DNA from 2 places in the Micromonospora sp. WMMA1976 genome. Region 2 is predicted to be linked to the other one. Evidence: predicted binding sites of a transcription regulator. Region 2 holds the regulator's gene; the other holds the start of a gene.
What was found. The regulator HrcA, encoded in region 2, represses chaperone genes, less so after heat shock. The targets are predictions, from matches to a motif close to GGTTNGCACNCTCNNNNNGAGNGTGCNAACC.
Positions count from the first base shown of each region.

Region 1: a site for HrcA is predicted at 7,667-7,697, ahead of groES (co-chaperone GroES). Genes of this name have one in related genera too.

Region 1 covers NZ_CP114912.1:5,396,429-5,411,920, forward strand. Annotated here, with positions in the region: gene guaB (IMP dehydrogenase) at 7-1,569, opposite strand; gene O7546_RS24765 (DUF5319 domain-containing protein) at 1,766-2,170, shown strand; gene O7546_RS24770 (response regulator transcription factor) at 2,183-3,001, opposite strand; gene O7546_RS24775 (WhiB family transcriptional regulator) at 3,254-3,637, shown strand; gene O7546_RS24780 (molybdopterin-dependent oxidoreductase) at 3,774-5,381, opposite strand; gene groL (chaperonin GroEL) at 5,506-7,149, opposite strand; gene groES (co-chaperone GroES) at 7,220-7,534, opposite strand; gene O7546_RS24795 (class I SAM-dependent methyltransferase) at 7,789-8,988, shown strand; gene ybaK (Cys-tRNA(Pro) deacylase) at 9,045-9,524, shown strand; gene O7546_RS24805 (substrate-binding domain-containing protein) at 9,729-10,832, shown strand; gene O7546_RS24810 (ATP-binding cassette domain-containing protein) at 10,935-11,747, shown strand; gene O7546_RS24815 (ABC transporter permease) at 11,744-13,003, shown strand; gene O7546_RS24820 (ROK family protein) at 13,035-14,210, shown strand; gene O7546_RS24825 (DUF4142 domain-containing protein) at 14,309-15,046, shown strand; gene O7546_RS24830 (ABC transporter ATP-binding protein) at 15,100-15,492, opposite strand, start outside.
Region 2 covers NZ_CP114912.1:4,792,308-4,807,799, forward strand. Annotated here, with positions in the region: gene O7546_RS21950 (histidine triad nucleotide-binding protein) at 1-271, opposite strand, end outside; gene O7546_RS21955 (SDR family oxidoreductase) at 352-1,113, shown strand; gene O7546_RS21960 (16S rRNA (uracil(1498)-N(3))-methyltransferase) at 1,240-1,974, opposite strand; gene dnaJ (molecular chaperone DnaJ) at 1,976-3,121, opposite strand; gene hrcA (heat-inducible transcriptional repressor HrcA) at 3,195-4,217, opposite strand; gene O7546_RS21975 (DUF4870 domain-containing protein) at 4,450-5,070, shown strand; gene hemW (radical SAM family heme chaperone HemW) at 5,110-6,333, opposite strand; gene O7546_RS21985 (enoyl-CoA hydratase-related protein) at 6,353-7,138, shown strand; gene O7546_RS21990 (hypothetical protein) at 7,250-8,110, shown strand; gene O7546_RS21995 (carbohydrate ABC transporter permease) at 8,124-8,957, opposite strand; gene O7546_RS22000 (sugar ABC transporter permease) at 8,954-9,940, opposite strand; gene O7546_RS22005 (sugar ABC transporter substrate-binding protein) at 9,937-11,229, opposite strand; gene O7546_RS22010 (transglycosylase) at 11,453-11,737, opposite strand; gene O7546_RS22015 (GlsB/YeaQ/YmgE family stress response membrane protein) at 11,990-12,277, opposite strand; gene lepA (translation elongation factor 4) at 12,500-14,377, opposite strand; gene O7546_RS22025 (DUF4240 domain-containing protein) at 14,504-15,040, opposite strand; gene O7546_RS22030 (phosphotransferase) at 15,039-15,492, shown strand, end outside.

The DNA of each region.
Region 1 (15,492 bases), 600 kb from region 2:
GGTGGGTCAGCGGGAGTGGTAGTTGGGCGCCTCGACTGTCATCTGGATGTCGTGCGGGTGGCTCTCCTTGAGCCCGGCCGCGGTGATCCGGATGAGCTGGCCACGCCGGTGCAGCTCCGGGATGCTCTCCGCGCCCACGTACCCCATGGCGGCGCGCAGCCCGCCGGTGAGCTGGTGGGCGACAGCGGACAGCGGCCCCCGGTAGGGCACCTGACCCTCGACGCCCTCCGGGACCAGCTTGTCCTCGGCGAGCACGTCCTGCTGGAAGTAGCGGTCCTTGGAGTAGGACTTGCCCTGGCCGCGCGACTGCATCGCGCCGAGCGAGCCCATCCCCCGGTACGCCTTGTACTGCTTGCCGTTGATGAAGATCAGCTCGCCGGGGCTCTCCTCGCATCCGGCCAGCAGGCTGCCGAGCATCACCGTGTCGGCGCCGGCGACGAGCGCCTTGGCGATGTCGCCGGAGTATTGGATGCCGCCGTCACCGATCACCGGCACGCCGGCCGGGCGGGCGGCACGGGCCGCCTCCATGATCGCGGTGATCTGCGGTACGCCGACTCCGGCCACGATCCGGGTGGTGCAGATGGCGCCCGGGCCGACGCCCACCTTGACGCCGTCCGCGCCGGCCTCGACGAGCGCCTTCGCGCCCGCGTACGTGGCGATGTTGCCGCCCACGATGTCGATGGTGACGTCCCGCTTGAGCCGGGTGACCATCTCCAGCACGGCGCGCTGGTGGCCGTGCGCGGTGTCCACGATGACGACGTCCACGCCGGCGTCGACGAGCGCGCGGGCCCGCTTGTAGCCGTCCTCGCCCACGCCGACCGCGGCGGCGACCCGGAGCCGGCCCGCGTCGTCCTTGGTGGCGTTCGGGTACTGCTCGCTCTTGGTGAAGTCCTTCACCGTGATCAGGCCGCGCAGCTTGCCGCCCGCGTCCACGATCGGCAGCTTCTCGATCTTGTGCTGGCGCAGCAGGCCGAGCGCGTCGTCCTTGCTCACGCCGACCGGCGCGGTGATCAGCGGGGTGCGGGTCATGATCTCGCGCACCGGCGTGGCCGGGTCGGAGACGAACCGCATGTCGCGGTTGGTGACGATGCCGACCAACTGGCCCTGCCCGTCCACCACCGGTACGCCGGAGATGCGGTAGCGCCCGCAGAGCGCGTCCACCTCGCGAAGCGTGTCGTCCGGGCTGGCGGTCACCGGGTTGGTGATCATGCCGGACTCGGAGCGCTTCACCAGGTCGACCTGAAGCGCCTGGTCCTCGACGGAGAGGTTGCGGTGCAGCACGCCGATGCCGCCCTGGCGGGCCATGGCGATCGCCATCCGCGCCTCGGTGACGGTGTCCATCGCGCTGGACAGCAGCGGCACGGTCAGTTCGATGTTGCGGGTGAGGCGGGTGCGGGTGTTGACACGGCTGGGGACGACGTCCGACTCGCCCGGCTGCAGCAGGACGTCGTCGAAGGTCAGCCCGAGCGGCACCACGCGGGCCGAACCCGCAGGCAGCTCGGGCAGATGGCCACCCAGCTCCCCGCCGTCGGCGCCGGCCGGGATCTCGGTGCTGGGCGAATTCTCCACGATTGCTCCCCTGAGCTGGTCGAACGGGCTGCAGCGAGGCGGCGCGCGGGGGCACCGGCAGGCGCCGGGTGACGGCGCGTCGCCTCATCGTACCCACCTACCCGTCCGCGCCCGGGCAGCGGCGGGCCAAGGGTAGGCAGGGCCACAGCACGGGCTGGGGCGGGCTTTCCGGCGGCTCGGGGTCTACGGTGAGGGGGTGCACGACGAGCCCATCGACCCGTTCAACGGCGACCCGGCCGATCCGGCTGCCGGCCTGCACGATCCCGGCGACGACGACGCGCTCGACCCGCTGACCGAGGTCGAGCGCCAGGACGTCCTGGAGGATCTCGCCGATCTGGAGATCTACCAGGCGTTGCTCCAGCCGATCGGCGTGCGCGGCCTGGTGATCGAGTGCGAGGACTGCCGCGAGCCGCACTACTTCGACTGGGACCTGCTCCGCGGCAACCTGCGCCACCTGCTCAACTCGGGGCGTCCCCGGGTGCACGAGCCGGCCTACGACCCGGACCCGGACCACTACGTGAGCTGGGACTACGCCCGCGGGTACGCCGACGGCGTGCACGACACCCTCACCGAGGGCACCGACGACTCCGCGCAGGAGTGATCCCCGCGCGGGTCAGGCGACCAGGCCCGCCCGGAACCCGGCCGCCACGGCGTGTGCCCGATCGCGCGCGCCGAGTTTGCGGAACAGCCGCCGGGCGTGTGTCTTGACCGTGTCCTCGGAGACGAACAGCTCCCGCCCGATCTCCGCGTTGCTCTTGCCCTCGGCCATGCCGAGCAGCACCTGAAGCTCCCGCTCGGTCAGCCCGATCGCGCTGCGCGGCGTCCGCGCGGGCCGCTGGACCGCACCCGCCCGGGGCGCCTCCGCGCCGTCGGCCGCCGCCGGGTCGTCCGGGTCCTCACCCCGCTGCACGGGCACCACGGTGGGCAGGCCCGCGGCGTCCACCGGGGCCGTCGCCGGCCAGCCGGGACCGCCCTGGGTACGCCCCGGCGCCGCCGGCCGGGTCGGCCCGCCCACCGCCGCCGCGTCCCGGGCGGTGTCCGCCACCCGGTTCCTGTTGCTCCGCCCGGGGGCGGACAGCAGCAGTAGCGCCTTGGCCACCGCGCTGGTCAGGTCGTGGTCGGCGTTCTGGATCAGGCCCCGCGCTCCGGCGCTGATGGTGGCCGCCGCCGACTCCGACTCCTCGGCGCCGAGCAGCAGCACCGCCGCCTGCGGGGCGCGGGCCAGCACCCGCCGGACGAAGCCGGCGCTGTCCGGCCGGGTCAGCGCGGTGTCGGCGAGCACCACGTCCACCGGACGCTCGGCGAGCCGCAACATCACCTCCGGATCGGAGACGGCCGTCCGGACGACGCCGGACAGCCCGAGCCGCGCCGCCGCGGAGGTCAGATGCTGGGCCGCCAATGGTGTCCGAACGCACACAAGAACACTACGCACAGTGGTCTCCTCTCCGACTCAGAGCAGACCATGCGGAGGTGGGGTCGGGAGGGGGTTCCGGGCAATCATCCGAACTTTTCCGACAGATGGGGCATATGCCGCCGAGTGTCCGACGTTTTCGATCACAGATGTGTGAGGCGCGGACCGCTCGGGTACCGAGGGGTTCATCCGGAACCGGCATCCCGCGCGGACCGCCGCCCGGTAGCTGGCAACGAACATTCTCCGCGGTGCCGCGCGGGAGGAGGGGTGCTGATGTCGAACGTACGTAGGCTGCCTGGACCGATCGACGAGCTCTGGGACTGGCAGCGGCTCGGAGCCTGCCGTGGCCGCGACAGCGCGCAGTTCTTCCACCCGGACGGCGAGCGCGGCTCCTCCCGGCTGCGCCGCGAGACCGGCGCCAAGTCGGTCTGCCGCGCCTGCCCGGTGCGCGCCGAATGCGCCGCCCACGCGCTCTCCGTACGCGAGCCGTACGGCGTCTGGGGCGGGTTCAGCGAGTCGGAGCGGCTGCGGCTGCTCGCCCTCGGCTGGGAGGACCTGGCCGACCGCCGGCAGACCAAGGTGGACATCGCCCGACTGGAGGCGCGCCTCGGCCGGCCGCACAACACCGCCGTGCCGGACCAGCGCAAGGTCGCCTGACCCGGTTCCACGACCCCCGATGCCGCGCCCCGAGTTACGGGGCGCGGCGTCGTGTCGTGGCACCCCACGCGTAGATCTTGGAAGCTTTGCGCCCCTATTGCGGGGCGCCGAGGAGCGGGGACGCGGAGTCGGTGGGTCAGGCGACGGTGACCCTGACTGTGTGCCATCCCGTCGCGCCGTCGGGGGCTACCGGGGCACGCTGTTCCGTCTGCGTCTCGCCAGTCGTGTCGGTCGCCCGCACCTGGAGCGAGTGCTCGCCCGGCGTCGCGTCCCACCGCCAAGACCACTGCACCCAGGTGTCCGCCGACACGGCAGGCGCCAGTGTCGCCTCCTGCCAGGGGCCAGCGTCCACGCGTACCTCGACGCGGCTGATGCCGAGGTGCTGCGCCCACGCCACACCGGCCACCGTCACCGGGCCGGCCTCCGGGCGGCTGCGGGGCCGGGGCGTGTCGATCCGGGACTGCGTCTTGATCGGTCCCTGCGCGGACCAGCCACGCGGCACCCAGTACGCGTCGAAGTCGGCGAAGCTGGTCAGCTCCAGCTCGGTGAGCCACTTGCAGGCCGACACGTACCCGTAGAGCCCCGGCACCACCATCCGCACCGGGAAGCCGTGCTGGATCGGCAGCGGCTCGCCGTTCATGCCGACCGCGAGCAGCGCGTCCCGGCCGTCGCGCAGCACCGAGGTGGGCGTGCCACAGGTCCAGCCGTCGACCGCGCGGCCGACCACCTGGTCCGCGCCGTCGGCCGGGCCGGCCTCGTCGAGCAGTTCCTTGATCGGTACGCCGAGCCAGCGCGCGTTGCCGATCAGGTCGCCGCCCACCTCGTTGGAGACGCAGGCGAGCGTCACGTACCGCTCGACCATCGGGCGGGCCAGCAGGTCGTCGAAGCTCAGCTCGATGGGGTTGCGCACCCGCCCGTGGATCCGCAGCCGCCAGGTGACCGGGTCCACCTGCGGCACCACCAGCGCGGTGTCGATCCGGTAGAACTCCCGGTTCGGCGTGACGTACGGCGCCAGCCGGGGCAGTGACAGGTCCGCTCCGGCCGGCACCTGCGGGGCGGGCGCCACCGGGGCGGGCAACGTCACCGCCTCCCGGGCCGCCGACACGCCGCGCCGGCCCGCCAGCCAGTGCCCGCCCAGCCCGGCCACCGCCGCCGCACCGGTGAGCAGCCCGGCGCCGCGCAGGAAACGCCGCCGCGACTCCGCGTCGTCGTCGTGCCGGACCGGCTCCCAGCCACCCGGGGTCTTCTCCTCCCCCGCGAGCGCGGCGACCGCCGGAGGCGGTGCCGGCTGCGCGGCCGCGCCCCGGCCGGGCCCCAGTGGTCCGGCCACGAACGCCCAGAGCGTCAGCGCGCCCAGTCCGCCGCCGACCAGCGAGGGCAGCGCGTCGAACGCGTCCGCGCCGGCCCGGGTCAGCGCGGCAGCGACGCCGAGCACCGTGAACGCGGCGACGCCGGCCAGGCCGATCACCAGCCGCCGGGCCGCCGCCAGGCCGAGCAGCGCCCCGAAGGCGGCCAGCAGCAGCGCCGTCCCGGCCAGCAGGGCGATCTTGTCGTACGTGCCGAAGACGTCGATGGCGAACTGCTTGAGCGGCTCGGGCACCAGGTCGACGACGAGTCCGCCGACGGCGACGAGCGGCGCGGACCGGGGACCGGTCAGGACCGCCACGGGTTCGGCGGTGCCGAGTGCCACCACTGCGGCGACGACACCGGCCAGCGCCGCGCGGCGGCGGGAGAGGGTGCTCACGGCACCCAGTCTGATCGACCCGCCGGTCCGGCTGCCAATCCCGTCAGCGTTCCGTAAGGACATACGCGTCAGGGCACACCACCGGGTCGGCGGTGTGCCCTGACGTCGGGCCGTGCTGCTCGGGTCAGAAACCCGGGCCGTGCTGGTGGCCGTGGCCGTGCGAGTGGCCGTGCCCACCGGCGGCCGGCTCCGGCTCGGCCGGCTTCTCCACCACGAGGCTCTCGGTGGTGAGCAGCAGGCCGGCGATCGAGGCGGCGTTGCTGACCGCGTTGCGGGTCACCTTCACCGGGTCGATGATGCCGGACTTGGCCAGGTCGACGTACTCGCCGGTGGCGGCGTCGAGGCCGTGGCCCCAGTCCTGGCCGACGACCTTCTGCACCACCACGTAGCCGTCGTGGCCGGCGTTCTGGGCGATCCAGCGCAGCGGCTCGACGAGCGACTTGCGCACGATCGAGACGCCGACCTTCTCGTCACCGGTGAAGCCCAGGTCGTCGTCGAGCGCCGGCAGGATCTGGGCCAGGGCGGCGCCGCCACCCGGGACCGTACCCTCCTCGACCGCGGCCTTGGTCGCGGCGATGGCGTCCTCGATGCGGTGCTTGCGCTCCTTCATCTCGACCTCGGTGGCCGCGCCGACCTTGATCACGGCGATGCCGCCGGAGAGCTTCGCCAGCCGCTCGGCCAGCTTCTCCCGGTCCCACTCGGAGTCGGAGGCCTCGATCTCCTTGCGGATCTGCGCGACCCGGTCGGCGACCTCGGCGGACTGGCCGCCACCGTCGACGACAGTGGTGTTCTCCTTGTCGACCACGACGCGGCGGGCGGTGCCCAGCACCTCCAGGCCGACCTGGTCGAGCTTGTAGCCCAGCTCCGGGGCGACCAGCTCGGCACCGGTGAGGATCGCCATGTCCTGGAGCATCGCCTTGCGGCGGTCGCCGAAGCCGGGGGCCTTGACCGCGCAGACCTTGACGGTCTTGCGCAGCGCGTTCACCACGAGCGTCGACAGGGCCTGGCCCTCGACGTCCTCGGCGACGATGAGCAGCGGCTTGTTGTTCTGGAGGACCTTCTCCAGCAGCGGCAGCAGCTCCTCGATCGCCGAGATCTTCTGGGTGGTGATCAGGATGTACGGGTCCTCCAGGACCGCCTCCTGCGCCTCCAGGTCGGTGACGAAGTTCGGGGAGATGAAGCCCTTGTCGAACTGGAGACCCTCGGTCACCTCCAGCTCGGTGGTGAGCGCGGAGCCCTCCTCGACGGTGATGACGCCGTCGCGGCCGACCTTCTCCATCGCCTCGGCGATCAGCTCGCCGATCGCGGCGTCCTGCGCGGAGACGGTCGCGACGTGCGCGATCGACTCCTTGCTGGAGACCTCGACGGCCTTGCCGAGCAGCGCCTCGGAGACCTTGGCGGCCGCCGCGTCGATGCCCCGCTTCAGGCCGGTCGGGTTGGTGCCGGCGGCCACGTTGCGCAGGCCCTCACGGACCATCGCCTGGGCCAGCACGGTGGCGGTGGTGGTCCCGTCGCCGGCGACGTCGTTGGTCTTGGTCGCCACCTCCTTGACCAGCTGCGCGCCGAGGTTCTCGTACGGGTTGGTGAGCTCGATCTCCTTGGCGATGGTCACGCCGTCGTTGGTGATCGTGGGCGCACCGAACTTCTTGTCCAGGACGACGTTGCGCCCGCGCGGGCCGAGGGTGACCTTCACCGCGTCCGCGAGGGCGTTGACACCGTGCTCCAGCAGGTGCCGGGCGTCGTCCGAGAAGCTGAGGATCTTCGCCATCAGTATCCCTTCGAAGCGACGTTGCCCCGGCCCGGCGAGCCGGACCGGGGCAACGACACTGATCGGTTGCTTACTTCTCGATGACCGCGAGGACGTCGCGGGCGGAGAGCACCAGGTACTCCTCGCCGGCGTACTTGACCTCGGTGCCGCCGTACTTCGAGTAGAGGACGGTGTCGCCGACCTTCACGTCGATCGGCACGCGGTTGCCCTTGTCGTCGATCCGGCCCGGGCCGACAGCGAGGACGGTGCCCTCCTGCGGCTTCTCCTTGGCGGTGTCGGGGATCACGATGCCCGAGGCGGTGGTGGTCTCGGCCTCGTTCGCCTGGACCACGATGCGGTCCTCGAGCGGCTTGATCGCAACCTTGGTCGCGGTAGTCACGGGCATACCCTCCCGGGTACTTGGTGTCGTTGCCGGCCGGCACGCCGACCAGCGTCAATCTGCCACATGCCACCGGGCGGGGCCGTCGTCGCGGGTGCCGGTCCGCCTGGCGCTCAACCCCCGGGCACGAGGCTCGGGCGTTGGCACCCTCAGGGTGAGAGTGCTAATCGCAGGTTATTCCTCGGCTAGCACTCCGTCAAGGAGAGTGCCAACGCGTCGCCCTCCGTGTCGCGCCGGAACCGGGCCGGGAGAATGAGCGCGTGGATCTCGACCAGCTCGCCGCGCTGCGTACCCCCGAGGGGTCGGCGGCGCTCGCCGCGGCCGAGCGGGTGGCCGGCGGCGACCCGCTGGCGGCGGCGGCCGCGCTGCGCTCGGCCGGCATCCCCGGCGGGCTCGCGGCGGCGGCACTGACCCAGGCGGAGCTGCGCCGCCGGGCGGCCGGCAAGTTCGGCCCGGTCGCGGCCGGGATGTTCCTCACCCGGGCCGGGCTGGAGCAGGCCACCCGGCGCGCGGTCGCGGACCGGCGCGCCGCGCGGCTGCGCGCCGCGGGCGTGACCACGCTGGCCGACCTGGGGTGCGGGCTGGGCGCCGACGCGCTCGCCGCGGGCCGCGCCGGCATCCGGGTGTACGCGGTGGAGGCCGACCCGCTCACCGCCGCGATGGCCGCCGCCAACGCCGAGGCGGCCGGGCTCGCCGACCTGGTGACCGTCTCCTGCGGTGACGCCACAGCGTTCGACGTGCGCCCTGTCGACGCGGTGTTCTGCGATCCGGCGCGGCGGCGGGCCGGCACCGGGCGGCGCGTCTTCGACCCGAACGCCTACTCCCCGCCGTGGGACTTCGTCACCGGCCTGGCCGCGCGGGTGCCGCGGACCGTGGTGAAGGTGGCGCCGGGGCTCGACCACGCGCTGATCCCGGCGGGCGCCGAGGCGGAATGGGTGAGCGTGGACGGCGACCTGGTCGAGGCCGCGCTCTGGTGCGGTGACCTGGCCGAGGTCCCGCGCCGCGCCACAGTGCTGCGCGAGCGCGACGACGCGGTGTCGCTCCTCACCGGCACGGGCGGGCAGGAGGCGCCGGTGGGACCGGTCCGGCGGTTCCTCTACGACCCGGATCCGGCGGTGGTCCGGGCGCACCTGGTCGCCGAGCTGGCCACCGACCTCGACGCGACGCTCGCCGACCCGTCGATCGCCTACCTGTACGCCGACGAGGCCCGGCCCACCCCGTTCGCCCGCTGCCTGGAGATCACCGACGTGCTGCCGTTCTCGCTGAAGCGGCTGCGCGCGCTGCTGCGGGAGCGGCGGGTCGGCCGGGTCGAGATCCGCAAGCGCGGGTCGGCGCTGGAGCCGGAGAAGCTACGCCGTGACCTGCGGCTCTCCGGCGAGGCGGCGGCCGACCTGGTGCTGACCCGGGTCGCCGGCGGCCCCACGGTGCTCGTCTGCCGGCCGGTTCCGGCGGGCGGCTGACCCGCGGCGCGCGGTTTCGGCTCGCGGCGGGCCGGCGACCGGGCTAGCTTGATCCGGTGGCGGGCCCTGGCACTCCGGCGATCGCGTTGCTGAGCAAGCGGAAGATCGCCCACAGCACCCACACCTACGACGTCTCGCCGGACGCGCCGAACTACGGCGCGCTCGTCGCGACCGCGCTCGGGGTGGCACCGGAGCGCGTGTTCAAGTCGCTCGTCACCGAGGTCGACGGCGGGCTGACGGTGGCGGTGGTGCCGGTGACCGGCGAGCTGGACCTGAAGGCGCTCGCCGCCGCGGCCGGCGGCAAGCGGGCGACGATGGCGGACCGTACGACGGCCGAGCGGGCGACCGGATACGTCCGCGGCGGCATCAGCCCGCTGGGGCAACGCAAGCGGCTACCGACCGTCATCGACGCCTCCGCGCTGACACACCCGACCGTGTACGTCTCGGCGGGCCGCCGAGGGTTGCAGGTGCAGCTCGCGCCGACTGATCTGGTGGCGCTCACCGGGGCGACGACGGCATCGATCGCCGCCGCCTGAGCGGGCTCGTGACGGTACGTGTGGGAGCGTTCCCGGAGCGCGCTCTCCCGGCGGTGTCCCGCGGGTGACAACCGCGTTGCTGAATTGTTACCGCCGCCAACAAACTTCTGACCTCGGCAGTCTTGCGGTGCATGGGAAGCGGGGAATACGTTGCCGGGCACAACAAAACATCACCACTCCCCCACCTCCGAAAGGACCCTGCACATGCGCAAGGGCTTCCTCACCTTCGCGGCCGTCGGTCTCCTCGCGACCGGCAGCATGGCCGCCTGCGGTGACAACGGCGGTTCTTCCGACGAGGCCGGCGGCTCCAACGCCAAGAAGCCGAAGATCGGCGTGATCCTGCCGGACAGCAAGTCCTCCGCCCGCTGGGAGGGCGCGGACCGCAAGTACCTGAAGGCGGCGTTCGACGCGGCCGGCGTCGAGTCCGACATCCAGAACGCGCAGAACGACAAGACCGCGTTCCAGACCATCGCCGACCAGATGATCACCAGCGGCGTCAACGTCCTGATGATCGTCAACCTGGACTCCGGCACCGGCAAGGCCGTGCTCGACAAGGCCAAGTCGCAGGGCGTCGCGACCATCGACTACGACCGGCTGACCCTGGGCGGCTCCGCCCAGTACTACGTCAGCTTCGACAACGAGGCGGTCGGCAAGCTCCAGGGCGAGGGCCTGAGCAAGTGCCTGACCGACAAGGGCGTCAAGAACCCGTCGATCGCGTACCTCAACGGCTCGCCGACCGACAACAACGCCACCCTGTTCAAGAACGGGTACGACTCGGTACTCAAGCCGAAGTTCGACTCGAAGGAATACACCAAGGTCGCCGACGACCCGGTACCCGCGTGGGACAACGCGCAGGCCGCCACCATCTTCGAGCAGCAGATGACCAAGGCCGGCGGCAAGATCGACGGCGTGCTCGCCGCCAACGACGGTCTCGGCAACGCGGCCATCTCGGTGCTGAAGAAGAACAAGCTCAACGGCAAGGTCCCGGTGACCGGTCAGGACGCCACCAAGGAGGGCCTGCAGAACATCCTCGCCGGCGACCAGTGCATGACCGTCTACAAGGCGGTCAAGAAGGAGGCGGACGCCGCCGCCGAGCTGGCCATCGCGCTCGCCAAGGGCGAGAGGAAGGACACCGGCCAGACGGTCAAGGACCCGGAGGGCAACCGGGACGTGCCGGCCGTGCTGCTGGAGCCCAAGGCCATCTACAAGGACAACGTCAAGGACGTGGTGGCCGACGGCTACGTCACCAAGGAAGAGCTCTGCACCGGTGCCTTCGCGAAGCTCTGCACCGACGCCGGCGTGAGCTGACCCACCCGCCTCAGGCGGCGCCGCCCGGCACGGGAGACCCGTGCCGGGCGGCGCCCGCGCCGGACGGGATCCGAGACCTCCCTCCGCCCAAAGGAGAACCCCGTGTCCGCAACCCCCCTGCTGGAGCTACGCGGGATCGACAAGAGCTTCGGTCCCGTCCAGGTGCTGCGCGACGTCGCCTTCGCCGCGCACCCCGGCGAGGTGACCGCGCTCGTCGGCGACAACGGCGCCGGCAAGTCGACCCTGGTCAAGTGCATCAGCGGCATCCACCCCACCGACGCCGGCGAGTTCCTCTTCGACGGGCGGCCGGTGACCATCAACAGCCCCCGGGACGCCGCCGCGCTCGGGATCGAGGTCGTCTACCAGGACCTCGCGCTCTGCGACAACCTCGACATCGTGCAGAACATGTTCCTCGGCCGGGAGAAGCGCAGCGGCATCGTGCTCGACGAGCCGACAATGGAGCAGATGGCCGCCGAGACGCTCGCCGGCCTGAGCGTGCGCACCGTGAAGTCGCTGCGCCAGCACGTCGCCAGCCTCTCCGGCGGCCAGCGGCAGACAGTCGCCATCGCCAAGGCCGTGCTCTGGAACAGCCGGCTGGTCATCCTGGACGAGCCGACCGCAGCGCTCGGCGTCGCGCAGACCGCCCAGGTGCTGGAGCTGGTGCGCCGGCTGGCCGACAACGGCCTGGCCGTGGTGCTCATCTCGCACAACATGAACGACGTCTTCGCCGTCTCCGACCGGATCGCCGCGCTCTACCTCGGCCAGATGGTCGCCCAGGTGAAGACCACAGACATCACCCACTCGCAGGTGGTCGAGCTGATCACCGCCGGCCGATCCGGCAGCCTCGGCCTCACCGGCGAGCCGGGCGGCAACGGCGCCGCGCCCGCCGACACCACCCCAGGAGCCGTCCGATGACCGCCATCGTCGTGAAGAAGGAAGGCCCGGCCGGCGTCGCGCCGACACCGACCCTGAACAGCCACGTGAACAACTACTGGCGCCGCGTACGCGGCGGCGACATCGGCGCGCTCCCCGCTGTGGTCATGCTCGTGGCGCTGGCGGTGGGCTTCTCGATCGCCCGCCCGTCGTTCTTCACCGCCGGCAACCTGGCGAACCTGTTCACCCAGGGCGCGGCGGTCACGCTCATCGCCATGGGCCTGGTCTTCGTCCTGCTGCTCGGCGAGATCGACCTCTCCGCCGGCTTCGCCAGCGGCGTCTGCGCCGCGATCCTGGCCAACGTCGTCACCGTGCTCGGCTACCCCTGGTACGTGGCGGTCCTCGCCGCCGTCGTCACCGGTGTGGTGATCGGCACCGTGCTGGGTCTGCTGGTCGCCAAGGTCGGCATCCCGTCCTTCGTGGTCACGCTCGCCGGGTTCCTCGCCTTCCAGGGCGTCGTGCTGACGCTGATGGACGAGGGCGCCAACATCGCGATCCGCGACGACGTGCTCGTCGCGATCGCCAACCGCAACCTCACCCCCGCGCTGGGCTGGGCGCTCGCCGCGGTGGCCGTCGCCGGGTACGCGGCAGTGCAGTTGCTGCGATACCGCAACCGGGCCGCCCGTGGCCTGCTCACCGACCCGCTCACGGTGGTCGGCGCGCGGATCGGCGGCCTGGCCGTGATCCTCGGCGTGGCGGTCTACGTGCTCAACCTGGAGCGCAGCCGCAACGTGCTGATCACCTCGCTCAAGGGCGTGCCGATCGTGGTGCCGATCATCGCGGTGCTGCTGATCGTCTGGACGTTCGTGCTCCAGCGCACCAGCTACGGACGGCACATCTACGCGGTCGGCGGCAACGCCGAGGCGGCCCGCCGGGCCGGCATCAACGTCGACCGGATCCGCATCTCCGTCTTCGTCATCTGCTCCTCGATGGCCGCCATCGGCGGCATCGTGGCCGCCAGCAGGGGCAACTCCGTCGACCCCAACACCGGTGGCAGTAACGTACTGCTCTACGCCGTCGGCGCGGCGGTGATCGGCGGCACCAGCCTCTTCGGCGGCAAGGGCCGGGTCCTCGACGCCGTGCTCGGTGGCGCGGTGGTCGCGGTCATCGACAACGGTATGGGACTGATGGGATACAGCTCGGGCGTCAAGTACGTGGTCACCGGCGTGGTGCTGCTCGCCGCGGCGACCATCGACGCGCTGTCGCGTCGGCGGGCCGCCGCCACCGGCAACCGCTGAGCAGGGGCACGGAAACACGATGGCAGTGGCAATGCGCGCGGGCCCCAGTCAGGACGAGATCCGTCGGCAGAACCTGGGCGCATTGCTCCGCTACGTACACGTGCACGGCGCCACCACCCGCGCCGAGCTGACCACCGCGCTCGGCCTCAACCGCAGCACCATCGGCGCGCTGACCGCGGACCTGGCCGGCGCCGGTCTGGTCAGCGAGGGGACGCCGAAGGAGACCGGCCGGGCCGGACGACCGTCACTCGTCGTCCGGCCCGAGTCGGGTCGGGTCTACGCGTACGCGTACAGCGTCGAGGTGGACCGGCTGCGGGCCGCGCGGGTCGGGCTCGGCGGTGAGGTGCTCGACCGCCGGGAGATGGACCGGCCGCGCAACCTGGTCGCCGGGGAGGCCGCCCCGCTGCTCGCCGGCGCGGTCAAGGAGATGCACCAGTCGGTGCCGCCGGACGCGATCTGCGTCGGCGCCGGGGTGGCGGTGTGCGGCATGGTCCGCCGGGAGGACGGACTGGTCCGGCTCAGCCCCACCACCGGCTGGGTGGACGAGCCGATCGGTGCGGCGCTCGCCGTCGAGCTGGGGATAGACGTACCGATCACGGTGGGCAACGTGGCCGACGTGGCCGCGTACGCCGAGCACGCCCGGGGCGCGGCAGTCGGCTGCGACAACGTCATCTACATCTACGGCGACGTCGGCGTGGGCGCGGGCATCATCGCCGGAGGGCGGCGGCTGAGAGGGCACGGCGGCTACGGCGGCGAGGTCGGCCACATGGTGGTGGTCCGCGACGGGGTGCGCTGCGACTGCGGCCGGCGCGGCTGCTGGGAGACCGAGATCGGCGAGCACGGGCTGCTGCGCGCCGCCGGCCGGTCCGAGGCGCGCGGCCGGGACGCGCTGCTCGCCGTCTTCGACGCCGCCGACCGTGGTGACGCCCGCGCCCAGACCGCGGTACGGCAGGCCGGCGACTGGCTCGGCTTCGGCGTCGCTAACCTGGTGAACATCTTCAACCCGGAGATGGTCATCTTCGGCGGCACCATGCGCGACCTCTATCTGGCCGCGGCGGCGCAGGTGCGCAGCCGGCTCAACTCCAACGGGCTGCCCGCGTGCCTGGAGCACGTGCGGCTGCGTACCCCGAAGCTCGGTGACGACGCGGCGCTGATCGGCGCCGCCGAGCTGGCGTTCGAACGACTCCTCGCCGACCCGCTGAACTGATCGGCCCGCCGATCCGTACCAGTGTGCGGACGGGCGGCCGGCTTGCGCGGCCGTCCACGACCCCGCGTACCGGTCCGGACCGAGGAGGCACCGCAACCATGGCATCGCTGGAATCCGCACGCCGCAAGCTGGCGCACCGGGTGGTACTGCTGCTCGCCGCGCTGGGCGCGGGGATCGGCGTCGTTCCCGGGACGGCGCAGGCCGCACCCAACCCCGGCGTGCAGATGAACGCCGCCGACATGACGCTGCTCAACGGTGTACGGCTGGCCGGGCTGTGGGAGATGCCGGCCGGGCAGATGGCGGCCGAGAAGGGCCAGTCCGCCCGGGTACGCGAGGTCGGCGCGGAGATCGCCAAGCAGCACGCGGAGCTGGACCAGTTGGTGGTCGAGGCGGCGAACAAGCTGGGCGCCACCCTGCCGACGGATCCGACGGCCGAGCAGAAGGGGTGGCTGACCGAGATGCAGAACGCCACCGGCGCCCGGTTCGACCAGATCTTCGTCACCCGGCTGCGGGTCGCCCACGGCAAGATCTTCCCGGTGATCGGCGCGGTCCGGGCCAGCACCCGCGACCCGATCGTGCGCAAGCTGGCCGAGGATGCCAACACGTTCGTCAACGACCACATGACCATGCTGGAGAGCACCGGGCTGGTGCGCTGGCAGCAGTTGCCGCCGGCCGCGCTGCCGCCCGCGCAGAGCGACTCGCTCGTCGCCGCCGCCCAGGCCAACGTGGGCAGCGGCGGTGGACTCCAGGTGGGCACCGGCGTGGTGTGGGCGGTGTTCCTGATCGCGCTCGGCACCGGCGGGTACGCGACCTGGCGGCTGACCCGCCGCTCGTGACCCCCGGCCGTCGAGCGGGCCCCGGCACGTCTGCCGGGGCCCGTCGCGCGTTCTCAGCCGTGCCAGGAACGCCACAGCGCGGCGTACGAGCCACCGGTCGCGACCAGCTCGTCGTGCGACCCCAGCTCGGTGATCCGGCCGTCGGCGACCACCGCCACACGGTCCGCGTCGTGCGCGGAGAAGAGCCGGTGCGCGATGGCGATGACGGTACGGCCGTGCAGCACCGCCGCCAGCGACCGTTCCAGGGCCCGGGCCGCTCGCGGGTCGATCAGCGAGGTGGCCTCGTCCAGCACCAGCGTGTGCGGGTCGGCGAGCACCAGCCGGGCCAGCGCGAGCTGCTGCGCCTGCGCGGGGGTGAGCGGGTGGCCGCCCGCGCCGACCGCCGTGTCGAGCCCGTCCGGCAGGGCCAGCGCCCAGTCCAGCGCGTCGACGGCGGCCAGCGCCGC
Region 2 (15,492 bases):
CGTACGGGCCGGTGTTGAACATCAGCCGGAACCCGTCCACGGTCAGGCCCTCCTCCTCGGCCACCACGGCGGCGGTCTGGAGCACCTCGCCGGCCAGCTCGGGCGCACCCTGGGCCAACGTGGCCACGTCCGCGTAGTGCTCCTTGGGGATCACCAGCACGTGCGTGGGCGCCTTCGGGTCGATGTCCCGGAAGGCCAGGGTGGTGGCGGTCTCGCGGACGATGGTGGCCGGAATCTCCCCGGCGACGATCCGGCAGAAGAGGCAGTCCATCGCAGCAGTGTAAGGACGCCGCCGCAAGCGTGGCGGGGGCACCGCCGGGCGGACCGGCAGGATGCGGCAGGATGGCCGCCATGTCGGGACGGGCGGTGCTGGTGACGGGGGCCTCGCGGGGCATCGGGCGGGCGGTGGCGCGGGCGTTCGCCGCCGGTGGGGACCGGGTGGCGATCCACCACCGGGACTCGGCCGAGCTGGCCGAGCGGCTGCGCGCCGAACTGCCCGGTGACGGGCACGTGGTGGTACGCGCCGATCTGGCCGACCCCGACGCGGTACGCGCCGTGGTGGACGAGGCGGCCCAGCGGCTCGGCGGGCTCGACGTACTCGTGAACAACGCCGGGGTGTTCGGGCCGGCCGATCCACCGCACCCGGTCTTCGAGAGCAGCTACGAACAGTGGCGGGCGCGGTGGCGGGAGGTGCTCGACACCAACCTGGTCGGCGCCGCGAACGCGGCCTGGTGCGCCGCGCAGCACATGCGCGACCGCGGGGGCCGGATCGTGAACGTCTCGTCCCGGGGCGCGTTCCGGGGCGAGCCGGCCAACCCGGCGTACGGGGCCAGCAAGGCCGGGATGAACGCGATGGCCCAGTCGCTGGCGGTGGCCCTGGCGCCGTACGGCATCGCTGTGGCCTGCGTGGCGCCCGGCTTCGTCGAGACCGACATGACGAACGAGCATCTGAAGAGCGAGCGGGGCGAGGCGGTACGCGCCCAGTCTCCGTTCCACCGGGTGGCCCGGCCGGAGGAGATCGCCGCGGCGGTGTACTGGCTGGCCGGCCCCGAGGCCGAGTGGGCGTCGGGCACCATCATCGACCTGAACGGCGCCTCCTACCTCCGCTCCTGACCCCCACCCTCGCCCCTGACCCCCGCGATCTTGCACTCTCGGCCCAGGCAAACGCCGCAAAAGGGGCGCCGCGCGGGCCGAAACTGCAAGATCAGCGCGCACCGAAAAGAGGGGCGGGCGCGGGGGTTACCAGTGGGTCAGGCGGGTGGCCAGGACTGTCAGGGCTGCCACGCCTGCCGTGGACGTACGCAGGACCGACGGGCCCAGGCGGACCGTGCGGGCGCCCGCCTCGGCGAACGCGGCCAGCTCGTGGTCGGCGATGCCGCCCTCCGGGCCGACCACCAGCACGATCTCGCCGGCGGCCGGAAGGTCGACTGTGGTCAGCCGGTCCTGCGCGCCCTCGTGCAGCACGAACGCGCCGGCCGCGCCGGCGATCCGGCGGGCCACCGAGGCGGTGGACTCGTCCGGCGCGCCGGCCACCACCGGCAGCCACGGGCGGCGGGCCTGCTTGGCCGCCTCGCGGGCGGTCGCGACCCACTTCTGCCGGGCCCGTTCGCCCCGCTCGCCGCGCCACTGCGCCACCGAGCGGGACGCCGCCCAGGGCACGATCTCGTCCACCCCGACCTCGGTCATCGCCTGCACGGCGAGTTCACCCCGGTCGCCCTTGGCGATGCCCTGCACCACGACGAGCCGGGGTACCGGCGCGTCCGCGTACCCCCGGCTCGTGACCCGCAGGTCGAGCGTGCCGCGGCCGACGGCGGTGACCACCGCGGCGGCGGTGCCGCCCCGGCCGTCGGCGAGCACCAGTTCCTCGCCGACACGCAGCCGCTGCACGGTGGCCGCGTGGTGGCCCTCCGGGCCGTCCAGCGTCAGCGTGTCACCGGTGGGCAGCGCCTCGACCAGGAACAGCGGCGCGGACACCTCAGGCGTGCCCGTTGAAGGCGTCGCGCATCCGGGAGAAGAAGCCGCCCTGCTTGGTCAGCTCGGCGACCTCCTCGCCGCGGGTCTTGGCGAAGTCGCGCAGCATCCGCTCCTGGTCGGCGTCGAGCTTGGTCGGGGTACGCACGTCCAGGTGCACGTAGAGGTCACCCCGGCCGGTGCCGCGCAGGTGCGGTACGCCCCGGGCGCGCAACCGCAGTGTGCTGCCGGGCTGGGTGCCGGGCTTGACGTCGACCGTCTCCTCGCTGTCCAGCGTCTTGATGGTCAGCCGGGTGCCGAGCGCGGCGGCGGTCATCGGCACCGTGACCCGGCAGTGCAGGTCGTCGCCCTTGCGGGAGTAGACGTCGTGCGGCCGCTCGTGGATCTCGACGTAGAGGTCACCGGCGGTGCCGCCACCGGGGCCGACCTCGCCCTGCTGGGCCAGGCGGATCCGCATGCCGTCCTCGACCCCGGCCGGGATCTTGACGGTCAGCGAGCGGCGGGTGCGTACCCGGCCGTCACCGGCGCAGGTCGGGCAGGGGTGCGGGATGGTGGTGCCGTAGCCCTGGCAGACGGTGCACGGCCGGGCGGAGACCACCTGACCGAGGAAGGTCCGCTGCACCGACTGCACCTCGCCCCGGCCGCCGCACGCCTCGCAGGTGGCCAGGTGGGTGCCGGCGGCGGTGCCGGCGCCGGAGCAGGTGGTGCAGAGCACCGCGGTGTCGACGGTGATCGGCGCCTCGACGCCGAACGCGGTCTCGTTGAGGTCCAGTTCCAGGCGCAGGATCGCGTCCGCGCCGGGGCGGGTACGCGGCCGCGGCCCACGGCTGCCGCCCGCGGCACCGCCGAAGAACGCGTCCATGATGTCCTGGAAGCCGACGAACGGGCCGGCGCCGCCGGGACCGCCCGGGCCGCCCATGCCACCGCCGCCCGGGGCGAGCGGGTCGCCGCCCAGGTCGACGATCTGCCGCTTCCGGTCGTCCGAGAGGACCTCGTACGCGGCGTTGATGTCCTTGAACTTCTCCTGGGCCTCCGGGTCCGGATTGACGTCCGGGTGGAACTGCCGCGCCAGCTTGCGGTAGGCGCGCTTGATCTCGTCGTCGGAGGCGTCCCGGCTCACGCCGAGAATGCCGTAGTAGTCCCTGGCCACTGCGTTAGGTGTCCTCATGTTCGTCTCGCGTCGCTCCGGTCGTCGGCCGGAACCGGCCGTCGGCCCAGACTGGTCAGTTCTGGGCCAGCAGTTCGCCCACGTAGCGTGCCACGGCCCTCACCATGGCGATATTGCCGGGGTAGTCCATCCGGGTCGGCCCGAGCACGCCGAGTCCACCGACGATCGTGCTGCCCGGTCCGTACCCGGTGCTGACCACCGAGGCGGCCCGCAGGTTGTCGAATTCGTTCTCGTCGCCGATGAGCACCCGGGTGGTGCTCGGCTCGGTCTCGCCGATCAGCTTGAGCAGCACTACTTCTTCTTCGAGCGCCTCCAGGATGGGGCGCAGCGAACCCTGGAAGTCGAGCAGGCCGCCCCGGGTGAGGTTGGCCTGGCCGGCCAGCGCGAGGCGTTCCTCGTGCCGCTCGACCAGCGTCTCCAGCAGCACGGTGGACAGCGTGGTCATGGCCGGGCGCAGGTGCGGCGCGGACTCGTCGACGAGCGCCTGCACCAGCGGCGGCGTCTCGGCGAGCTGGCTGCCGACCAGCTTCTCGTTCACCAGCCGGCGCAGGTCGGTCACGTCGTCGGCGGGCACCGGGGCGGGCAGCTCGACCAGCCGCTGCTCGACCCGGCCGGTGTCGGCGATCATGACGACCATCAGCCGGGTGGTGGAGATCGGCACCAGCTCCAGGTGGCGCACCTTGGACCGGGCCAGGCTCGGGTACTGCACCACCGCCACCTGACGGGTGAGCTGGGCGAGCAGCCGGACCGTACGGTGCACCACGTCGTCCAGGTCGACAGCGCCCACCAGGAAGCGCTCGATCGCCCGGCGCTCGGCCGGGCTGAGCGGCTTGACCCGGGACAGCCGGTCGACGAAGAGGCGGTAGCCGCGGTCGGTGGGCACCCGGCCGGCGCTGGTGTGCGGCTGCCGGATGTAGCCCTCCTCCTCCAGCACCGCCATGTCGTTGCGCACGGTGGCGGGCGAGACGCCGAGCTGGTGCCGCTCGACCAGGGCCTTGCTGCCGACCGGTTCCTGCGTGGCGACGTAGTCCTCGACGATCGCGCGCAGCACGGCGAGTTTGCGGTCGTCGAGACCCATTCCCCACCTCCTGACGCACCTCGGCCGGGCCGGCACGCGGCATCCGCCGGGCGGCTGGCACTCGACTGTAGCGAGTGCCAGTCTACGTCGGCACCCCCGCCGACGCGATGATCGCCTGACGGACCTGCGGTGCGGCCCACCACACAGCGCCGCCCACCAGGGCCGAACAGCCGGTCATCGTCGGTCTGTGTCGCTCTGGTGCGAGTTGACCGGTGCCCCTACCGTGGCGACCATGACAGAACCTCCTCGCCCTCCAGGGGCAGGGGACTCCGGCCCCCAGCCCGACCCGTCGGCGCCCTACGGCTCGTCGCCGGGCAGCGAACCGCCCACCGCTCCACTGTCCGGGGCGCCGGGCGCCGGCGGCTATCCCCCGCCCGGTGACTATCCGCCCCCGGGCGGCTACCCGCCCCCGGGCGGCGGCTACCCCCCGCCGGGCGGCTACCCCCCGCCGGGTGGCACGCCCGGCTACCCCGCCGGTGGCGGGTACGGCCCGGCCTCCTACGCCAACAACGACGAGAAGACGTGGGCCCTGGTGGCGCACTTCGGCGGCGCCGCCGGTGTCATCGTCGGTGGCGGTCTGCTCGGCTGGGTTGCCCCGCTGATCGCGATGATGGCCCGGGGTCAGCAGTCCCCGACGGTCCGCGCCCACGCGGTCTCGGCGCTGAACTTCCAGATCACCTGGACCATCGCCAGCGTGCTCGCCTGGGTGATCACGGTCATCACCTGCGGGATCCTGTTCTTCGTCCCGATGCTGGTCTGGCTGGTGCCGCTGATCTTCGGCATCATCGGCGGGGTCAAGGCCAACGAGGGTGTGCTCTACCGCTACCCGATGACCTACAACTTCATCAAGTGACACCGCCGGCCGGCCGAGGGGGCGGCCGGCCGGTGCCGGTCACGGCAGCAGGTCGCGTACCACCGCGTCGGCCAGCAGCCGGCCCCGCAGCGTCAGCACCACGAGCCCTCGCGCGTACGCCCCGGCGTCGAGCAGCCCGGCGTCCCGGGCCCGCTCGGCGCCCGCCCGGCCGGGTTCGTCCAGCACGTCCAGCGGCAGGCCGGCGGCGAGCCGTACCCGCAGCATCACGTCCTCCATGTGCTGCTCGTCCGGAGTGAGCCGCTCCCGGGCCAGCGCGGGCGAGGCGCCCTCGGCCAGCCGCGCCGCGTACGCGCTCGGGTGCTTGACGTTCCACCAGCGCACGCCGCCGACGTGGCTGTGCGCCCCCGGGCCCAGGCCCCACCAGTCGGCGCCGGTCCAGTAGAGCAGGTTGTGCCGGCACGCCGCCGCCGCCGAGCGGGCCCAGTTCGACACCTCGTACCAGGAGAATCCGGCCTCGCCGAGCGCGGCCTCCGCGGCCAGGTAGCGGTCCGCTGCCACGTCGTCGGAGGGGTACGGCAACTCGCCGCGTCGCATCCGCGCGGCCAGCCGGGTGCCGTCCTCCACGATCAGGGCGTACGCGCTGACGTGGTCCACGCCCGCGTCGACCACCTGGGCCAGCGAGGCGGCGAAGTCGTCGGCCGTCTCGCCCGGCGTGCCGTAGATCAGGTCCAGGTTCACGTGCTCGAATCCCGCGTCGCGCGCCTCCAGCGCGGCGGCGGTGGCCCGGCCCGCGCTGTGCCGCCGGTCCAGCACCGCGAGCACCCCGGGAGCGGCGGACTGCATGCCGAGCGAGATCCGGGTGTAGCCGGCCGCCCGCAGCGTCTTGAGCGACTCCGGGCTCACCGACTCGGGGTTGGCCTCGGTTGTCACCTCGGCGTCGGCGGCCAGCCCCCAGACCCGGTCGATGCCGTCGAGGATCCGGGCCAGGTCGTCGGCGGGCAGCAGGGTGGGCGTGCCGCCGCCGACGAAGACGGTGTCGACCCGGGGCGGCGGCGAGTCGCCCAGCACCCGGGCGGCCAGCTCCAGCTCGGCGAGCACCGAGTCGGCGTACGTCTCCCGGCTCGCCCCGCCGCCCAGCTCGGCGGCGGTGTACGTGTTGAAGTCGCAGTAACCGCACCGGCTGGCACAGAACGGCACGTGGACGTACACGCCGAAACCGCGCGCGCCGACGTCGCGGCGGGCGGTGGCGGGCAGCGATCCGTCGCGCGGGACGGGTTCGCCTTCTGGAAGGACGCCGGGCATGGCCACTAGTGTGCCCGGCATGACCTCTCCGGACGCTCTCGTGCGAGTCGCCACGGCCCGTGGGGTGACCACCCTCACCCTGGACAGCCCGCACAACCGCAACGCGCTCTCCACGCCCCTGATGACCCAGCTGCTGGCCGGGCTGGCCGACGCGGTCGCCGACGACGCGGTACGCGCGATCGTGCTCGACCACACCGGCCCGGTCTTCTGCTCCGGCGCCGACCTGAAGGAGACCGCCGCCGCGTACGCCAGCGGCACGGTGCCCGCCGGGATGCTCGGCGACGTGCTGGTGGCGGTGCGGGAGTGCCCGAAGCCGGTGGTGGCGAAGGTCGCCGGGCCGGCCCGGGCCGGTGGGCTGGGCCTGATCGCCGCCGCCGACCTGGCGGTCTGCGCGCAGGAGGCGACGTTCGCGTTCACCGAGGTGCGGATCGGCGTGATTCCGGCGGTGATCTCGGCGACCGTGCTGCCGCGGCTGGGCCAGCGGGCCGCCGCCGAGCTGTACCTGACCGGCGACACGTTCGACGGCCGCCGCGCCGCCGAGATCGGCCTGGTCACCGCCGCGGTGCCGGCCGACGAGTTGGACGCCGCCGTCGGGCGCTACTGCGACTCGCTGGTGAAGGGCGCGCCGGGGGCGCTGGCCGGGGCGAAGGAGCTGCTGCGCCGGCCCGCCGGGACCGACCTGCGGGCCGAGATCGCCGAGTTGGCCGCGCTGTCGACCGGGTACTTCCTCTCCGACGAGGGACGCGAGGGCGTCATGGCGTTCCGGGAGAAGCGTCCCGCCGCCTGGGTGCCCGCCGGAGACTGAGGTGCGCGGCGGGCCCCGCGGGAGCCATTGCGGCCGAGGTGGGGCCCGCCGGTCGGCCGAGACGCGCCGGTGCGGGTGGGACGTACGCTTGTCGGACTGTCGGGACAGGGGGTGCGGGTGCGGACGCGAGCGGCGATCGTGGCATCTGGGGTGGCGGTGTGCGTGCTGGCACTGCTCGCGGTCTATGTCGTGACCAAGCAGTTCGGCGAGCACCTGCGGCTCCCCCTGTCCAGCCGGACCTGCACCGTGAAGGCGGACGGCGAGGTGGTGCTCGGCGCCGACCAGATGGCGAACGCGGCCACCATCGCGGCCATCGGGATGCAGCGCCGGATGCCCGAGCGGGCGGTGGTGGTGGCGTTGGCGACCGCGTACCAGGAGTCGCACCTGCGCAACATCGCCCACGGTGACCGCGACTCGCTCGGCCTGTTCCAGCAGCGCCCGAGCCAGGGCTGGGGCACACCGGAGCAGGTCCAGGACCCGCGGTACGCGGCGAACAAGTTCTACGCCGCGCTGAAGAAGGTCAAGGGCTGGGAGCGGATGCGGGTCACCGACGCCGCCCAGCGGGTGCAGCGGTCGGCGTTCCCCGAGGCGTACGAGAAGTGGGCGGACGAGTCGGAGGTCCTGACCCGCGCGCTGCTCGGCCACGCGACCGGCGCGGTGGCCTGCACTGTCTCCTCGCCGCCGACGATGCGCGGCCCGGCCGCCGCCAGCGCCGTGCTGGAGAGTCTGTCGCTGGACTGGGGGCTGCCCCGGCTGCCCACGGCGACCGACCTGACCGCGCTCACCGTGCCGGCCGGCGGCGACCGCAACGGCTGGCGGTACGCGCACTGGCTGGTCTCGCACGCCGACGACCACGGCGTGAAGAAGGTCCGCTTCGGCAACCTGGAGTGGACCGCCGAGCAGGGCTCCTGGGCCCGGGTGAAGGGCGACCCGGCCACCGAGGTGCGGGCCGAGGTGTTCGCCGCGGCCTGACCGGCCGCGGCCCTCAGCCCTTCACGGCTCCGGCGACCAGCCCGGAGACCATCCGGCGCTGCACCAGCAGGAAGAAGACGATCACCGGCAGGGTGAACAGCGTGGACGCGGCCATCACCGAGCCCCAGGCGGTGTCGTCCCGGCCGAAGAAGAACGTCATCGCCACCGGCAGCGTGTACTTCTGCTGGTCGTTGATGAAGGTCAGCGCGAAGATCAGCTCGTTCCACGCGGTGATGAACGAGAAGATGCTGGTGGCGACCAGGCCGGGCGCGACGAGCGGGAACAGCACCTTGCGGAACGTCTGGGCCCGGCTGGCGCCGTCTATGGCGGCGGCCTCCTCCAGTTCCTTCGGCACCGCGGCGACGAAGCCACGCAGCATCCAGACCGCGAACGGCAGCGAGAAGCCGAGGTACGTGAGGATCAGGCTGGGCAGCGTGTTGTAGAGGCCGAGCCGCTGGATCATCAGGAACAGCGGGATGACCAGCGCCTCCAGCGGGATCATCTGCACCACCAGCAGCATGATCAGGAACGTGGTGCGCAGCTTGAACCGGAACCGGGCCACGGCTGTCGCGGCGAGCAGCGCGACCAGCCCGCTCAGCAGCACCGTCGCCAGCGCGACGAGCGCGCTGTTGAGGAAGAAGTCGGCGAACGTGACGCCCGGGATCAGGTTGCCGGTGAGGATCTCCCGGTAGTGCTCCAGCGTCGGCTCCGCCGGCACCGGCCGGGGCGTGGACGAGAAGATCTCCCGGTTGGGCTTCAGCGACGTCGCCACCATCCAGTAGACCGGGAACGCGGCGAAGAGCGCGACCAGCAGGCCCGCGCCGTTGAGGGCGATCTTCTTCATCATTCGTCCTCCTGCCGCAGCACCATGCGGACGTACAGGGCGGTCACCACGAGCAGGATCACGGTGAGGATGACTGCGATGGCGGAGCCGAGGCCGTACTTCGGCGGCGGCGAGAACGCCTCCGCGTACGAGTAGATCGACAGCATGAACGTGGACCGGTCCTGGGTGCCGCCGGCCAGCACGAACTGCTGGGTGAAGACCTTGAAGTCCCAGATCGTGGAGAGCACCACGAGGATGCCGAAGACCGGCCGCAGGACCGGGAACGTCACCGACCAGAACACCTTCCACGGCCCGGCGCCGTCGACCCGGGCCGCCTCCTGCAACTCCGTCGGCACGCTCTTGAGCCCGGCCAGCACGCTCACCGCGATGAACGGGAACGAGTGCCAGACCACCACGAGCGTCAGGATGGCGAAGAACAGCAGCGGGTCGTTGAACCAGCCGTACCCGGTCCAGTCGCTGCGCCCGAACAGGGCCGTGGACAGCCCGTCCGGGAGCTTGTTGAACAGCCACGTGACCAGGCCGCTCGTGTCGTCGAAGATCCACTTCCAGACGATCGTGCCGGTCAGCGCCGGAGTGGCCCAGGCGAGCATCACGCAGCTCGCCACGAACGTGGCCATCTTCTTGCCCAGGCGGTTGAGCAGCAGCCCGACCAGGGTGCCGAGGATCATCGTGAGCGCCACGTTGGCGAGCGCGAACAGCACCGTGTTGCGCAGCACCGTACGGAAGAACGGGTCGCCGAGGATCTGCGCGTAGTTGGCCAGGCCGACCCACGGCCACTCGCGGTCGCCGCGCAACTGCCGGACGCTGTCCAGCTTGTGGAAGGACATCCACACGACCTGGCCGAGCGGCCAGAGCAGCAGCACGGCGATGATCGCCAGGCAGGGCAGGAGGAGCAGGTACGGAAGGTGGTCCACCCGGCGACGGCGCCGCCGCGCGGGGGTCTCCCGCGCGGCGGCCTCGCCGGTGGCCTCGGTCAGCGTGGTCACTTGGCGTTGAGAATGCTTTCCATCTCGGTGGCCGCGTCGGCGGTAGCCTTCTCGACCGTCTTCTGGCCCTTGATGACCGAGCTGTTCATCGCCTGGGTCACCGTCTTGGTCCGGCTGACCTCGACCCACTTCGGGGTGAGCGGGGTCAGCTTGGTGTTCTGGATGGCGGTCGCGAACGCGGCCATCACCTTGTCGTTGGCGTAGTCGCCGCTGCTGACCAGGTCCTGGTAGACCGGGAAGAAGCCGAGGCTGCTGGCGAACTCCTTGTCCTTCTGCTTGCTCAGCAGCACGGTCATGTAGTCCCAGGCCAGCGCCTGCCGCTCGCTGTCCTTCCAGATGGCGATGTCGGAGCCACCGGCGAACGCCGGGGCGGCCTTGCCGTCCGGGCCGGGGATCGGGAACGTGCCCCACACCTTCTCGATGTCGGGGTTGTCCTTCTTCATCGCGCCGCCCTGCCAGCTGCCGGCGAACGCCATCGCGGCCTTCCCGGTGGCGAACTGGGTACGGGCGTCGACCTCGTTCCAGCCGGCGGCGGCCGGCGGGGCGACCTTGTGCACTGTGACCAGATCGGTCCAGAACTTGACCGCCTTCTGCGCCTCGGGGGTGTTGTAGCCGGACTTCCAGCTGTCGCCCTCCTTGGTGGCGATCTCCCCGCCGGCACCCCAGAGGAAGGAGTAGAACGGCAGCTCGGAGTTGCCGGGCAGGGCGATGCCGTAGGTGCCGGGCTTCTTGGCCTGCACGGCCTTCGCGGCGGCGACCATCTCGTCCCAGTTCGTCGGCGTCTTCACGCCCGCCTCGGCGAACCAGTCGGTGCGGTAGTAGACGGCGCGCACGCCGGCGTACCACGGCACGCCGTACTGCTTGCCGTCGAGCTGGGCGTTCTTGACCAGGTCGGGCAGGATGTCCTTGCCCTCGGACCAGCCGTTGAACTTGTCCGAGACGTCGGCCAGGGCCTCCTGCGCGGCCCAGCCCTGGGTCTCGGTGTTGCCCAGCTCGGTGACGTCCGGACCCTCCCCGCCGGCGAGCGCGGCCTGGAACTTCTTCGGCGCCTCGAGCCAGGGGATGTACTGCACCACGACGTCGGTCTCGGGGTGCTTCTTCTTGAACTCCGCCTCGACGCTGTCGAGGAACTTGGTCTGGGCGTCGCCGCCCTCACCCATCATCCACACAGTGAGCTTGCTGTTGTCGGCGGCCTTGTCGTCGTCGCCGGAGCCACCGCACGCGGTCAGCACCAACGCGGCCGACGCCACGATGGCGGTGACCGGAGCCAGCCGCTTCCACCTGTTCACGCCATATCTCCCTCAGGGCCGTTTGGCACTAACCTTCTCCGCCGCACCTTAGTAGGAAAATTTCCTTTACAACAGGGGGTGTTCGTGACGGAGGGCACAGGCGACCGTATCGCAGCCGGAGGCCCGGCCGACATCGATGCCGTCCGGGCAGCTCAAGGGGCCGCACACGGCGACGGGCGCCCGGCCGTGAGGCCGGGCGCCCGTCGAGGCGCGTGATGCGGGGTCAGTAGCGCGAGACGCCGCGGCGACGACCGACACCGGCCACCAGGGCCACGCCGATCGCGGCGAAGAGCACCTGCAGCATCAGCTCGCGCCAGTCGATACCGGCGGTCTCGGCGAAGCCGGAGGCCCGGGCCACGATCGTGCCCAGAAGCGCGGCGCCGACGCCGATCAGCATGTGCAGCCACATCGGCATGTTCTGCCGGCCCGGCACGACCAGCCGGCCCAGCGCGCCGACGATCAGACCAACGACCAGCGCCGTGATGATGCCCCAAACGGTGAGCTCCATGGTCGCCCTCCTCCTTAAGATCCGGTCACACGTTTTTGTGTGGTTACTGTCGTGATCGCTAAGTTCCCGACCGTCCGGAAATCCAAACCGACTCCGATGACGAATTGTTCAGACGTACCCTGACCTGCTGCTTCTCCCCGAAACCCGGCGCGGCGGGCGGGCCCGGCACACCGACGGGGTTCAATGCGCCGAATACGCCGACGGGCGCCCGGCCGTGGGGCCGGGCGCCCGTCGAGGCGCGTGATGCGTCGATCAGTAACGCGAGACGCTGCGGCGGCGGCCGACGCCGGCCACCAGGGCCACACCGATGGCGGCGAGCACGACCTGCACGGCCAGCTCGGCCCAGTCGATACCGGCGGTCTGCGTGGCGATGCCGAGCGCACGGGCCAGGACGGTGCCCAGCAGCGCCGCGCCGACACCGATCACCATGTGCAGCCACATCGGCATGTTCTGCCGGCCCGGCACGACCAGCCGGCCCAGCGCGCCGACGATCAGACCCACGACGAGCGCGGTGATGATGCCCCAGACGGTGAACTCCACGGTCGGTCCTCCTAAAGCGATTTCGCACGTTCTGTGCGGTTGCTGTCGTGACCGCTAAGTGCCCGACGCATCGAAAACCGAAACCGGCGGCAACGACCGCCGCTCCCCCGGCCGGGACGAACCCGCAGGTGGGAGCGCTGCCAGCAGCTGAAAATTTCCTGGGTACGCGAACGGCCGGCGCCCCTGCGAGGGGACGCCGGCCGGTTCGTGGGCTCTGGCGACCTACTTCTTGCCGGCGGGCTTGCCGTCGCCGGAGTCGGACGACAGCGCCGCGATGAACGCCTCCTGGGGGACCTCCACCCGGCCCACCATCTTCATCCGCTTCTTGCCCTCCTTCTGCTTCTCCAGCAGCTTGCGCTTCCGGCTGATGTCACCGCCGTAGCACTTGGCGAGCACGTCCTTGCGGATCGCGCGGATGGTCTCCCGGGCGATCACCCGGCTGCCGATGGCCGCCTGGATCGGCACCTCGAACTGCTGGCGCGGGATCAGCGTGCGCAGCTTCGCCGCGATCGTCGTGCCGTACGTGTACGCCTTGTCCTTGTGCACGATCGCGCTGAACGCGTCGACCGGCTCACCGTGCAGCAGGATGTCGACCTTCACCAGGTCGGACGCCTGCTCACCGGAGGGCTCGTAGTCCAGCGAGGCGTAACCCTTGGTGCGGCTCTTGAGCTGGTCGAAGAAGTCGAAGATGATCTCGGCCAGCGGCAGCGTGTACCGCAGCTCCACCCGGTCGGCGGAGAGGTAGTCCATGCCCAGCAGGCTGCCCCGGCGACCCTGGCACAGCTCCATTACCGCACCCACGTAGTCGTTCGGGGTCAGCACCGTGGCCCGCACGGTCGGCTCGTACACCTCGGCGATCTTGCCGGTCGGGTACTCGCTCGGGTTGGTGACCACGATCTCCTCGCCGTCCTCCTGGATGGCCCGGTAGACCACGTTCGGCGCGGTGGAGATCAGGTCGAGGTTGAACTCCCGCTCCAGCCGCTCCCGGATGATCTCCAGGTGCAGCAGGCCGAGGAAGCCACAGCGGAAACCGAAGCCCAGCGCGCCGGAGGTCTCCGGCTCGTAGACCAGCGCGGCGTCGTTGAGCTTGAGCTTGTCCAGCGCCTCGCGCAGGTTCGGGTAGTCCGAGCCGTCGATCGGATAGAGACCCGAGTAGACCATCGGCTTCGGATCCTTGTAGCCGCCGAGCGCCTCCTTGGCCGGGTTGTTGTTGATGGTGACCGTGTCACCGACCCGGGACTGGCGCACGTCCTTCACGCCGGTGATCAGGTAGCCCACCTCACCGACGCCGAGCGCGTCGGCCTTCACCATCTCCGGCGAGATGACGCCGATCTCCAGCAGCTCGTGGACCGCGCCGGTGGACATCATCTTGATCCGGTCCCGGGCCGAGATCCGGCCGTCGATCACCCGGACGTACGTGACCACGCCCCGGTAGACGTCGTACACCGAGTCGAAGATCATCGCGCGGGCCGGCGACTCGGCCTCGCCCACCGGCGGCACGAACTGCCGGACGATCTCGTCCAGCAGGTAGGGCACGCCCTCGCCGGTCTTGCCGGAGACCCTGATGCAGTCCGCCGGGTCGCCGCCGATCAGGTGCGCCAGCTCCTCGGCGTACTTCTCGGGCTGGGCGGCCGGCAGGTCGATCTTGTTGAGCACCGGGATGATGTGCAGGTCGTTCTCGAGCGCCAGGTAGAGGTTGGCGAGCGTCTGCGCCTCGATGCCCTGCGCGGCGTCGACGAGCAGGATCGCGCCCTCGCAGGCGGCGAGCGAACGGGACACCTCGTAGGTGAAGTCCACGTGGCCCGGGGTGTCGATCATGTTGAGCACGGCGCTCTCACCGGCCCGGTCGCCCTCGCGGATCGTCCACGGCATCCGCACGGCCTGGCTCTTGATGGTGATGCCGCGCTCGCGCTCGATGTCCATCCGGTCCAGGTACTGCGCGCGCATCTGCCGCGGGTCGACCACACCGGTGAGCTGCAACATCCGGTCGGCCAGGGTCGACTTCCCGTGGTCGATGTGGGCGATGATGCAGAAGTTCCGGATGCGCGCCGGGTCGGTGGCACCAGGAGCGTTCGCGCCGGGATCGAGCGTCGGTGGCACAGCGGTCCGTTCTGGTCGGCTGACGTGAGCGGGCCGGCGCGCCGCCGGCCCCCTCCATGGTCCCACGTCGCCCGGCGCGCGCCCGGGCTCCCCCTTCACTCCACCGCTATTCCACGGGTGGCTCGGCTATTCCACGGGTGGCTCGACGAAGAGTGCGGCCAGCCGCGGCAGGCGGCGGCGGGCCTCCTCCTCGTCGTCGAAGTCCCAGAAGTCGTTCAGGTCGGGCACCGGAACCGGGTCACGCTCGGCCGGCAGGTCGGACGCGGTGGCCTTCCGGTACGCGTCCCACGGCACCGCCAGCATCTGCTCGCACTCGAACTCCTCGCCGCTGAGCGCCGCGGCCCGGACCTGCGGCAGCTCGGCCAGCGCGTCCGGATCGCCGACCGCCCGCGCGAACACCGCCCGCCCCTGCGTCATCAGCCAACCCCGGAAATATTCGAAGCCGTCGTCCGAGGCACCCCCGTTGATCAGGTAGGCCGCGCCCCACAGGTCGACCTTGTATGAGGCGGCGAGCACCCGCCGCTGGTGGTGGGCGTAGCCGACGATCTCCTCCGGGTCGCGCTCGGCCAGCAGCGCGACCGCCCGGGCGGCCACCGCGTCGGGCTCTCCCCCGGCGCCGGCGCGCGCGTCGTCGATCAACTGCCAGAACTCGTCGGTCCTCATGGCAGGCAGTCTGGCAGAGCCCACCGACACGCCGGTCCGCCGCGCGCCGCCGGTGCGGCAGCATGGTGCGGTGCGCCCGATCTCCCTACCGCCCGTCCCGTACGGGTCGACAGCCGTCCGGCCCGGCTGGGCCGACCTGCCGGCCGGGCTGCGCGATGCGCTGTCCGCCCGGATCGGCGGCGAACCGTCAGCGGTACGGGTGACGGGTGGCGGATTCACCAGCGGCTTCGCCGCCGTGCTGACCGGCCCCGCCGGGGAGAGCGTGTTCGTCAAGGCGGCGGCGCTGCACGGGCAACGACACCTGGTCGACTGGTACGCCCACGAGGCGGCGGTCCTGGCCCGGCTCCCGGCCGGCCTGCCGGTGCCCCGGCCGCGCTGGGCGCTCACCGAGTCCGGCTGGTACGCGCTCGCGCTCGACGCGATCGACGGGCACACCCCCACGCTGCCCTGGG